Regions from separate parts of the Georhizobium profundi genome, predicted to be linked through region 2. Evidence: riboswitches for the same ligand, from Rfam matches in the RefSeq annotation. Region 2 holds a riboswitch; each other region holds the start of a gene.
What was found. A riboswitch is a leader RNA that binds a small molecule or an ion and turns the genes downstream of it on or off. The one in region 2 is predicted to bind cobalamin.

Region 1: linked by a shared signal. The riboswitch ahead of D5400_RS19860 (TonB-dependent receptor plug domain-containing protein) and the one ahead of D5400_RS09050 (HupE/UreJ family protein) in region 2 are both predicted to bind cobalamin.
Region 3: linked by a shared signal. The riboswitch ahead of D5400_RS10500 (HupE/UreJ family protein) and the one ahead of D5400_RS09050 (HupE/UreJ family protein) in region 2 are both predicted to bind cobalamin.

The regions. Positions count from the first base shown of each region.
Region 1 is NZ_CP032509.1:4,112,001-4,114,856, forward strand. It holds gene D5400_RS19855 (indolepyruvate oxidoreductase subunit beta family protein) at 1-935, shown strand, start outside; cobalamin riboswitch at 1,005-1,210, shown strand; gene D5400_RS19860 (TonB-dependent receptor plug domain-containing protein) at 1,399-2,856, shown strand, end outside.
Region 2 is NZ_CP032509.1:1,942,259-1,945,114, reverse strand. It holds gene cobW (cobalamin biosynthesis protein CobW) at 1-18, opposite strand, end outside; gene cobU (bifunctional adenosylcobinamide kinase/adenosylcobinamide-phosphate guanylyltransferase) at 24-557, opposite strand; gene D5400_RS09050 (HupE/UreJ family protein) at 562-1,197, opposite strand; cobalamin riboswitch at 1,329-1,709, opposite strand; gene D5400_RS09045 (cobyric acid synthase) at 1,756-2,856, opposite strand, start outside.
Region 3 is NZ_CP032509.1:2,218,181-2,221,036, forward strand. It holds gene D5400_RS10490 (DUF2783 domain-containing protein) at 1-101, shown strand, start outside; gene mgrA (L-glyceraldehyde 3-phosphate reductase) at 169-1,221, shown strand; cobalamin riboswitch at 1,282-1,468, shown strand; gene D5400_RS10500 (HupE/UreJ family protein) at 1,518-2,126, shown strand; gene D5400_RS10505 (zinc ABC transporter substrate-binding protein) at 2,222-2,856, opposite strand, start outside.

The DNA.
Region 1 (2,856 bases), 2.2 Mb from region 2:
TGCGGGCGTTCAATGCGGCCTGCGACCTCGCCCTTGCGGGCGGAAAGACGCCGGCTGTTGCCGTTCCCGAAGCGGTCAAGGCCGAAGCGCGCGATCCGGAGGGCCCGGAAGCGCTCGTTTCCGAATGGCGCGCACTGCGCTCCATGGTCGGCGATCTTCCTGCCCCCGTGCAGGACATGGCAGGCCGTGGTCTGCGCAAGGTCGTGGATTACCAGGATCTCGCCTACGGCCGCGACTATCTCGACCATCTGAAGAGGGTCATCGCCATCGACGATGCCGCGCATGAATGGCGGCTGTCGATCGAGGCGGCCAAGTACATCGCCAATGCGCTCGTCTATGACGACATCATCCGCGTGGCAGACCTGAAGACCCGCGCAAGCCGCGAGGCGCGGCTGCGGCGCGAACAAGGGATCGGCGGCGACGCCATCGCCCATGTGACGGAGTATTTCCATCCGCGTATGCAGGAAATCTGTGGCACGCTGCCCGTCCGCCTAGGACGCTGGATCGAGAACAGCCCGAAGGTGTTCGGCGCGCTCGACAAGGTGTTCAACCGCGGCCGACGCATCCGCACCGACGGCATCGTCGGCTTCGGCATGCTCTACGGGATTGCCACGTTGAAACCCGCGCGTCGCCGCCTGCTCCGCCACGAGGTGGAGATGAAGCACATGGCGCAGTGGCTGGAAACGGCGCTGTCGGTCCGCGACATTAACTACGATCTGGCCGTCGAAGTGCTGAAATGCCGGCGCCTGATCAAGGGTTACTCCGACACGCATGAGCGCGGCCTGTCGAAATATCGACGCGTGATGGACGGCCTGCCGATGATCCGCCACCGGGAAGATGCGGCCGACTGGCTGCGGCGCCTGCGCGAAGCCGCCCTTCTCGATGAGGAAGGCAAGGCGCTGGATGGCGCTCTGAAAACCATAGAGACGCTCTAAATATCTTTCGGAGAGAAGATTTCCCAGCATGGGCGAGCCTGTGGATTGACCCGCAGAACGCCCGCCCCTACACGAGTGCTCGGAACGGGTTTCACCTTCGGGTGGATGAAAAGGGAATGCGGTTCGGCCATTCGGCCAACTCCGCAACTGCCCCCGCAACTGTAGCCGCCGAGCTTCCTTCCACGATGCCACTGGATGTGTTCGCACATTCGGGAAGGCGGAAGACGAAGCGTTGACGCGGAAGTCAGGAGACCTGCCTGTTCCAGTCACCCATGCGTGGACACGGGGTGTGGTCCATGCGCGGTCGTCCGTGGCGGTGACATTTGAAAGAGTGTTGCCGCACGCCGGGTGCGACCTTTGGTGAGCCTTTGTGCATATCGCCTCTGCCGTCCGTCCGTCTGCGGTTTCTGATGAAACCGGGAGCGCGCCACCGAGCCGTTCCACGACCCGAAGGGCAGACCCATTGCTTAAAGCGTTCATTCCAGCAGGCGCGATCCTGCTGGCAGCTGCCGGCGTTGCCGGCGCTCAGGATACCGAGACCACCACCGTTCTCGACCGACTGCTGGTCACCGACGGGCTGACGCCGGTGGCAGAGGAAAAATCCGGCCGTGCCTTCACCGTCATCACCGCCGAAGATATCGAGCGAAGCCAAGTGACGTCGGTTGCCGATATCCTGCGCACCGTTCCCGGATTGTCGGTTTCCCGCATGGGATCGATCGGTGCACAGACGCAGGTGCGGGTGCGCGGCGCCGAAGCCAACCACGTCATCGTCATGATCGACGGCGTGGACGTCAGCGACACGGCAGCCGGCGAATTCGATTTCGGCAGCCTCATGACGTCCGACATCGAACGCATCGAAGTCCTGCGCGGGCCGCAGAGCGCGTTTTACGGCTCCAACGCGCTCTCGGGCGTCATCAACGTCATCACCAAGCGCGGCGAGCGTGGCGGCTTCAGGACGAACGTACGGAGCGAGACCGGCACGGACGGCACCGTTCTCGGCGGCGTGACGCTGAGCGGTGGGCGCGACGATTTCGATCTGTCGCTCGGCGCCACGTTCCGACGCAGCGACGGCTACAATGTCTCGCCGTTCGGCTCGGAGAAGGACGGCGACCGCAATGCCACGCTCAACGGCCGGTTCGCCTATGACCTGATGCCGGGGCTGACGCTCGACGGCACGCTTCGCTACGTCAATCGCCGCAGCGAACTTGATCCGCAGAATTTCGAGACGCTCGGACCGCCGGACTTCCTGCCCGGCCCCTTGGTCGGTCTGGTCGTAGATGGCGACGAGGAAACGGCGACGAAAGAGCTTGTCGGCTCGCTCGGGCTCACGCATGAATCTGCCGATGGCGCCTGGACGCAAAATCTGCGCATCTCCGGCAACGACACGTTCCGTGAAAACTTCACCGATGGAGCGCTTGCAACATCCAGCGACGGCAACCGTGTCACCGCTTCCTATCAGGCGACCTATGCGTTCGACACGCCGAACTTGCTCGACGCCACGCACAAGATCACAGGCGGGTACGAGTTCGAGCGGGAAACCTATCTGCCGTCGCACCTGACCGAACGCCAGAGCCGCGATGGGAACTCGTTCGTTGCCGAATATCGCGGCGAGTATCTCGGGCAGTTCTTTCTCAATGGTGCCATCCGTCACGATCTGAACGACCGCTTCGCCGATTCCACGACGTTCAGCCTCAGCGGTGCCTGGGCCGTTCCAGGCACACTCACGCGTCTGCACTCCTCGATCGGGACGGGCGTCACCAATCCCACCTTCATCGAGCAGTTCGGCTATGATCCGGAGAGCTTCGTCGGAAACCCCAATCTCGTTCCGGAAGAAAGCATCGGGTTCGATATCGGCATTGAACAGGGCTTCCTCGGCGGGGCACTCATCGTCGATCTCACCTATTTCAACCAGGACCTGACG
Region 2 (2,856 bases):
CGGTATCTTCGATTGCATGGGAGCTAACCCTTCATTTTGAGCGGCAGGCCGGCGGCGACGAAGTAGACTTCGCCTGCGACCGCAGCGATTTTCTGGTGCAGGCGCCCTGCGTGATCGCGAAAGGCGCGCGCCATGGAATTTTCCGGCACGATGCCGAGGCCGACCTCGTTGGAGACGAGGATCACGCGACCGGGCGGGCTGGCGAGGAGCGAGACGAGATCGTCGAAAGCAGCGTCCATCGCGGCATCGCCCTGCTCCTCCATCATCAGATTGGTGACCCAAAGCGTCAGGCAATCCACCAGCACGACGCGGTCCGGCCGGATGTGCTCGCGCAGGACCCCGGTGAGCGAAAGCGGGCAATCATGGGTTACCCAGTCCGCGCCACGATCGACCCTGTGCCGCGCGATCCTCGCCCGCATCTCGTCGTCGAAGGCCTGCGCCGTCGCGACGTAGTGGCGCGGAAGGCCGGTTTCCCGCGCCAGCTTTTCGGCATAGGCCGATTTGCCGGAGCGGGCTCCGCCAAGGACGAAGACCGCCCCGTTGCGCTGTTCCGCCATGTGGTCAGGCAAGACCGATGGCGGCAAGCAGATGCTCGCCGACGAGCAAGGCACCGACGCCTGCAACGACGCCGCCCGAGATCCGCAAGGCGACGTTGTCGGCAGTCCGGCCGGTGGCGAACAGTGCCGTCGCGGCGAGGCCAGCACCGATCGCGATCAGGTACTGCGTGGCTGCAAAGCCGGCGAGATAGGCGAGCACCGGTGTCGTCTCGGCTCCGAACACGGCTTCGCCATAGGCGTGACCATGAAACAGGCCGGCCAGCGCAAAGACGGCAGCGTAGGCGGCCGGAGCATAAGCGCGGCCCGAAAGCAGCATGATGCCGAGCACCGCGACCGACAGCGCGACCATGACTTCCACGAAAGGGAGACCCAGCGCTGCGAGGTGAACAAGCGTGCCGAGAACAGTCGCGCCGATGAAGAAAAGCGGCATGGCAAAGCGATGGCGCGTGAGCGTGGCCGCAATACCGACGGCGATGATGAACGCCAGATGGTCGAGCCCGATGATCGGATGCCCGATGCCGGACAAAAGACCTGCAGAGAAGGTTGAGGGCGTCTCGCCGCCCATTGGATGATGGGCGTAGGCAGACGAGGCAAGCACAGTAAAGAATGCGGCTGCTACGCCGCGCTTGAAGACGATCATGAAGACAACTCCCGTGTCAGATAGGCCATAAAGGCCTCTGAACGGCGTGTTCGCCTGACCGCGCAGTCTCCCCCATAGACCGGTCCCCCGGCAACGAGACTGTTGGCCAAGAGCGGAACACCCCGTCCCTCTAGGTTCGATGTCGACAGGCAGGTCTCCTGGCTCGTGGCTGCAGCACCGGACCCGAAGGTCCGGTGCAACGGCTTGTCCCTCACCTTCCCGGAGCTTGCGGCGGCTGCGCCGGCGGACGATTCGTAGACAGGAGGCGTCCAGCCGTGGTTCTGCGCAGTCGCCACTCCAGTGGCTTTTCCAGTGATTGCCCATCGATGGCCTGCCCTGCACCATGCCGGGCATCGACCAACGAGACGCAATCGCCGGATGGGAAAGCCTCGCCACTCTACAGTCGCGGGGTCGGCTGCGATCAAGGCGCCCGAATTGGGTCCACCCCTCGCATTCCCTTTTCATCCCCGAACGCCAATGGCGCTCAGGAAACCTTTCGATGCACTAGAGATAGGCGTGGCGCCCGATCGGTGTCAATCGCGTTCGAGCCTCCGCGCATCAGACAGACGCGGCCGAACCGAGAAGCCCGTCGACATCGAGTACCTGTTCCAGCCGCGCGGCGATGGCGTCGAGAGCGGCGTCGACGCCTTGCGCATAACTGTCTGCTACGGCTCTAACTCCGAGTGCAGCGAGATAGGCGCGGCGGAACCCGTCGGCTGCGAATAGCCCATGCAGATAGGTGCCCATCACACGCCCATCGGCGGTCGTGGCGCCATCCGGTCGCTCGTCGATCGTGACCGGCGCGCGGGCCGCATCCGGTCCCTCGCTGACGCCGAGATGGATTTCATATCCCTGTAACGGCTCATCGAATACCGTCGAATGAGCGGAGACATTTCGGACGACCTTATCGGGCGCCATCACCGTATCGACGTCGAGCAACCCGAGCCCATCGACGCGCGATGGTGCGCCTTCGAGCCCAAGCGGATCGGCAACGCTGCGACCCAGCATCTGGTATCCGCCGCAAATGCCGACCACGTGCCCGCCGCGGCGCACATGACGCGCAAGATCGAGATCCCACCCGTTTGCCCGGAAAGCGGCCAGATCGCCGATGGTTGATTTCGAGCCGGGGATCACGATCAGGCCGGCATCGTCAGGCAAGCGTTCGCCGTTGCGCACATAGACAAGGTCGATCTCAGGCTCTGCCGCAAGCGGATCGAGATCGTCGAAATTCGCGATCCGCGACAGAACGGGTACGGCAACCTTCAGCGCCCGCGCCGATCCCGCCGCCAATCGCTCGAGCGCCACGGAATCCTCGGCCGGCAATCGGGCCGTCTCGGCCAGCCAAGGGACGACACCGAAGCTTTGCCAGCCGGTGAACCGCGTGATCGCCGCCAGCCCCTCGTCGAAGAGACTGACATCACCGCGAAACTTGTTGATCAGATAGCCGCAGATCATGCGCCGGTCTTCCTCCGGCAGGATGTGATGCGTCCCGACGAGCGAGGCGATCACACCGCCCCGGTCGATGTCGCCGACGAGCACGACCGGCACGCCGGCCTTCGTCGCAAACCCCATATTGGCGATATCGCCGGCGCGCAGATTGATTTCGGCCGGCGAACCAGCGCCTTCGACGAGGACAAGATCGCAATCCTGCTTGAGACG
Region 3 (2,856 bases), 280 kb from region 2:
AGCGCTTCAACGCCCGGCTCATTCTCCTGATGGCGAATACCATCGGCGATGGCGAGACGCTGTCTGCGCTGATCCGCGAGGCCGCGCGGCACAAGGCCTGAAGCCTCTTCCGTTTTGGCGGTAGAGCGCCTATCCCTCGCGCTCCAACGCATGAAGGGAGATTGCGCCATGGCATGGCAGCCGGCTGAAAACCGTTACGAAACGATGCGCTACAACCGTTGCGGCCGCAGCGGCTTGAAGCTCCCCGCGATCTCCCTCGGTCTCTGGCACAATTTCGGCGACGACACACCCCATCAGACCAAACGCGACATCTGCCGCCGCGCCTTCGATCTCGGCATCACCCATTTCGACCTCGCCAACAATTACGGCCCGCCGCCCGGATCGGCCGAAACGGCCTTTGGCGAAATCCTACGGACCGATTTTGCCGGCTACCGCGATCAACTCATCATCTCGTCCAAGGCTGGCTACGACATGTGGCCGGGGCCCTATGGCGAGTGGGGCAGCCGCAAATATGTGATTGCCTCCTGCGACCAGAGCCTGAAGCGGATGGGTCTCGACTATGTCGACATCTTCTATTCGCACCGCTTCGATCCGGAGACGCCGCTTGAAGAAACGATGATGGCGCTCGATCAGATCGTGCGTTCGGGCAAGGCCCTTTACGCGGGCATCTCGTCCTATAACGCCCAGCGAACGCGGGAAGCTGCGGCGATCCTCAAGGACCTCGGCACGCCGTGTCTCATCCACCAGCCGAGCTATTCGATGCTCAACCGCTGGGTCGAAGATGACGGCCTTCTCGATGCGCTCGACGATCTCGGCATCGGCTCGATCGTCTTCTCGCCGCTCGCCCAGGGCATGCTCACGATCAAGTATCTGAAGGGCGTGCCGGAGGATAGCCGTGCCAGCCAAGGCAAGTCCCTGATGCCGGAGTTCCTCAACGACAAGAACCTCGCCAATATCCGCGCGCTGAACGAGATCGCCGAGAAGCGCGGCCAGACGCTGGCACAAATGGCCATCGCCTGGGTTCTGCGCGGTGGCCGCGTCACCTCGGCGCTCATCGGCGCCAGCCGCGTGTCGCAGGTGGAAGATTGTGTCGGTGCGCTCGCCAATCTCGATTTCACCGACACTGAACTGGCCGAAATCGACAGTTACGCCCGTGAGGCCGACATCAATCTCTGGGCCGCATCGGCAGAGCGCAAAGGGCCTGCCCGTAAAAAGAAGTGAAGCGTCGGCTTTTGCTCAAGAAATGAGCATTGGCAGCGGTTGTGTTTTGTCGCGGCCGCTGTCACCAATCGTTGCGACGGTGCCTTGATCTTCAAGGTGAAACGGGAAGCCGGTGAAAAGCCGGCGCCGCCCCCGCGACTGTCAGGGACGATGCCCTTCCATCATGCCACTGGTGCGCTTCTTGCATCGGGAAGGCGGAGGGGATTGGTCCCGAGCCAGGAGACCGGCCGTCAGCCACGCGGCAAAGCCGCAGATACGACCCAAAGATGGGGCGGAGGGCCCCGAAAGGATTTGATATGCGCATATTGACCACACTTGCAGCCTTCGCGCTTTCGACCGGGGCGGCCTTTGCCCATCCCGGGCATGGCGGCCATGACAATGCAAGCTTCGCCTATGGTTTCATGCACCCGCTGGGCGGCCTAGATCACCTGCTTGCCATGATCGCCGTCGGCTTCCTGGCGTATTTGGTCGCTGACCGCACAAGTTCGAAACGGCCGCTCTGGCTCGTCCCGGCAGCCTTCGTCGGCGCCATGGCGATCGGCGGCGTTCTTGGCGCATTCGCGTTCGATCTGCCGCTCGTCGAACTCGGCATCGGCCTGTCGATCGTTGCCATCGGTGCAGCCGCCGCGTTCGGTCGCCAGATGCCGGTCGCAGCAGCCATGGCTCTCGTCGGCTTCTTCGCCATCTTCCACGGTCATGCGCACGGCACCGAAATGCCGCAGGACAGCGCAGGGCTCGCCTATGGCCTCGGCTTCATGGCTGCGACAGCTCTGCTCCATGCTGCAGGCATCGCAGCCGGTCTTGGTATCGGCAAGCTTTCGCGCTCGCAGGGCGTGCTTGCAGCGCGCGCCGGTGGCGGCGTGATGGCGCTTGCCGGTGTCGCCATCGTGGCCGGCATCATCTGATATTTGGCAGGACTGCGATCACCGCGATTAGAAAAAATGGCCCCGGCAGCGCTGCCGGGGCGTTTCTTCGTTGGGGTTTCAATCAAGCGTAGCGATCAGCTTTCTTCGCCGAGACATGTCGCGAACGACGTCGCCATGTTGCGCAGAAGCTCGAAGTAGAGATCAGGCCCGTCGGCGATCTCCGCGCCTTCCGGATCCAGCACGCCCGCCTTCGCATCTGTGCCTTCGATCACGACATTGACGATCCGGGGCTCAAATTGCGGCTCGGCAAAAACGCAGGCGGCATCCAGTTCGTTGACCCGCTGGCGCAGTTCGGAGATGCGTTCCGCACCCGGCGCCACTTCCGGGCTGATCGTGATCGCGCCTGCAGCCTGGAGACCGAACCGGTTCTCGAAATAGTGGTAGGCATCGTGAAAGACGATGAAGGGCCGATCGGCAACCGGTTCGACGGTCGCGGCGATTTCAGTCGACAGCTCGTCGATCCGTGCCGTCAACGCTTCTGCATTGCTGCGATAGGTGTCGGCGTTGTCCGGATCGGCATCGGCCAGAGCGGCCTCGATCGCGCCGACCATCAGCTTGGCATTTTCGGGATCCAGCCAATAATGCGGATCCGTGCCGGAATGATCGTGTCCGGCATAGTCATCGCTGGAATGATCGTGAGCCGCGTGGTCCTCGTGGCCATGGTCGTGCGCAGCGCCTGCTTCCTCGGCGTGATCGTGGCTCTGCTCGT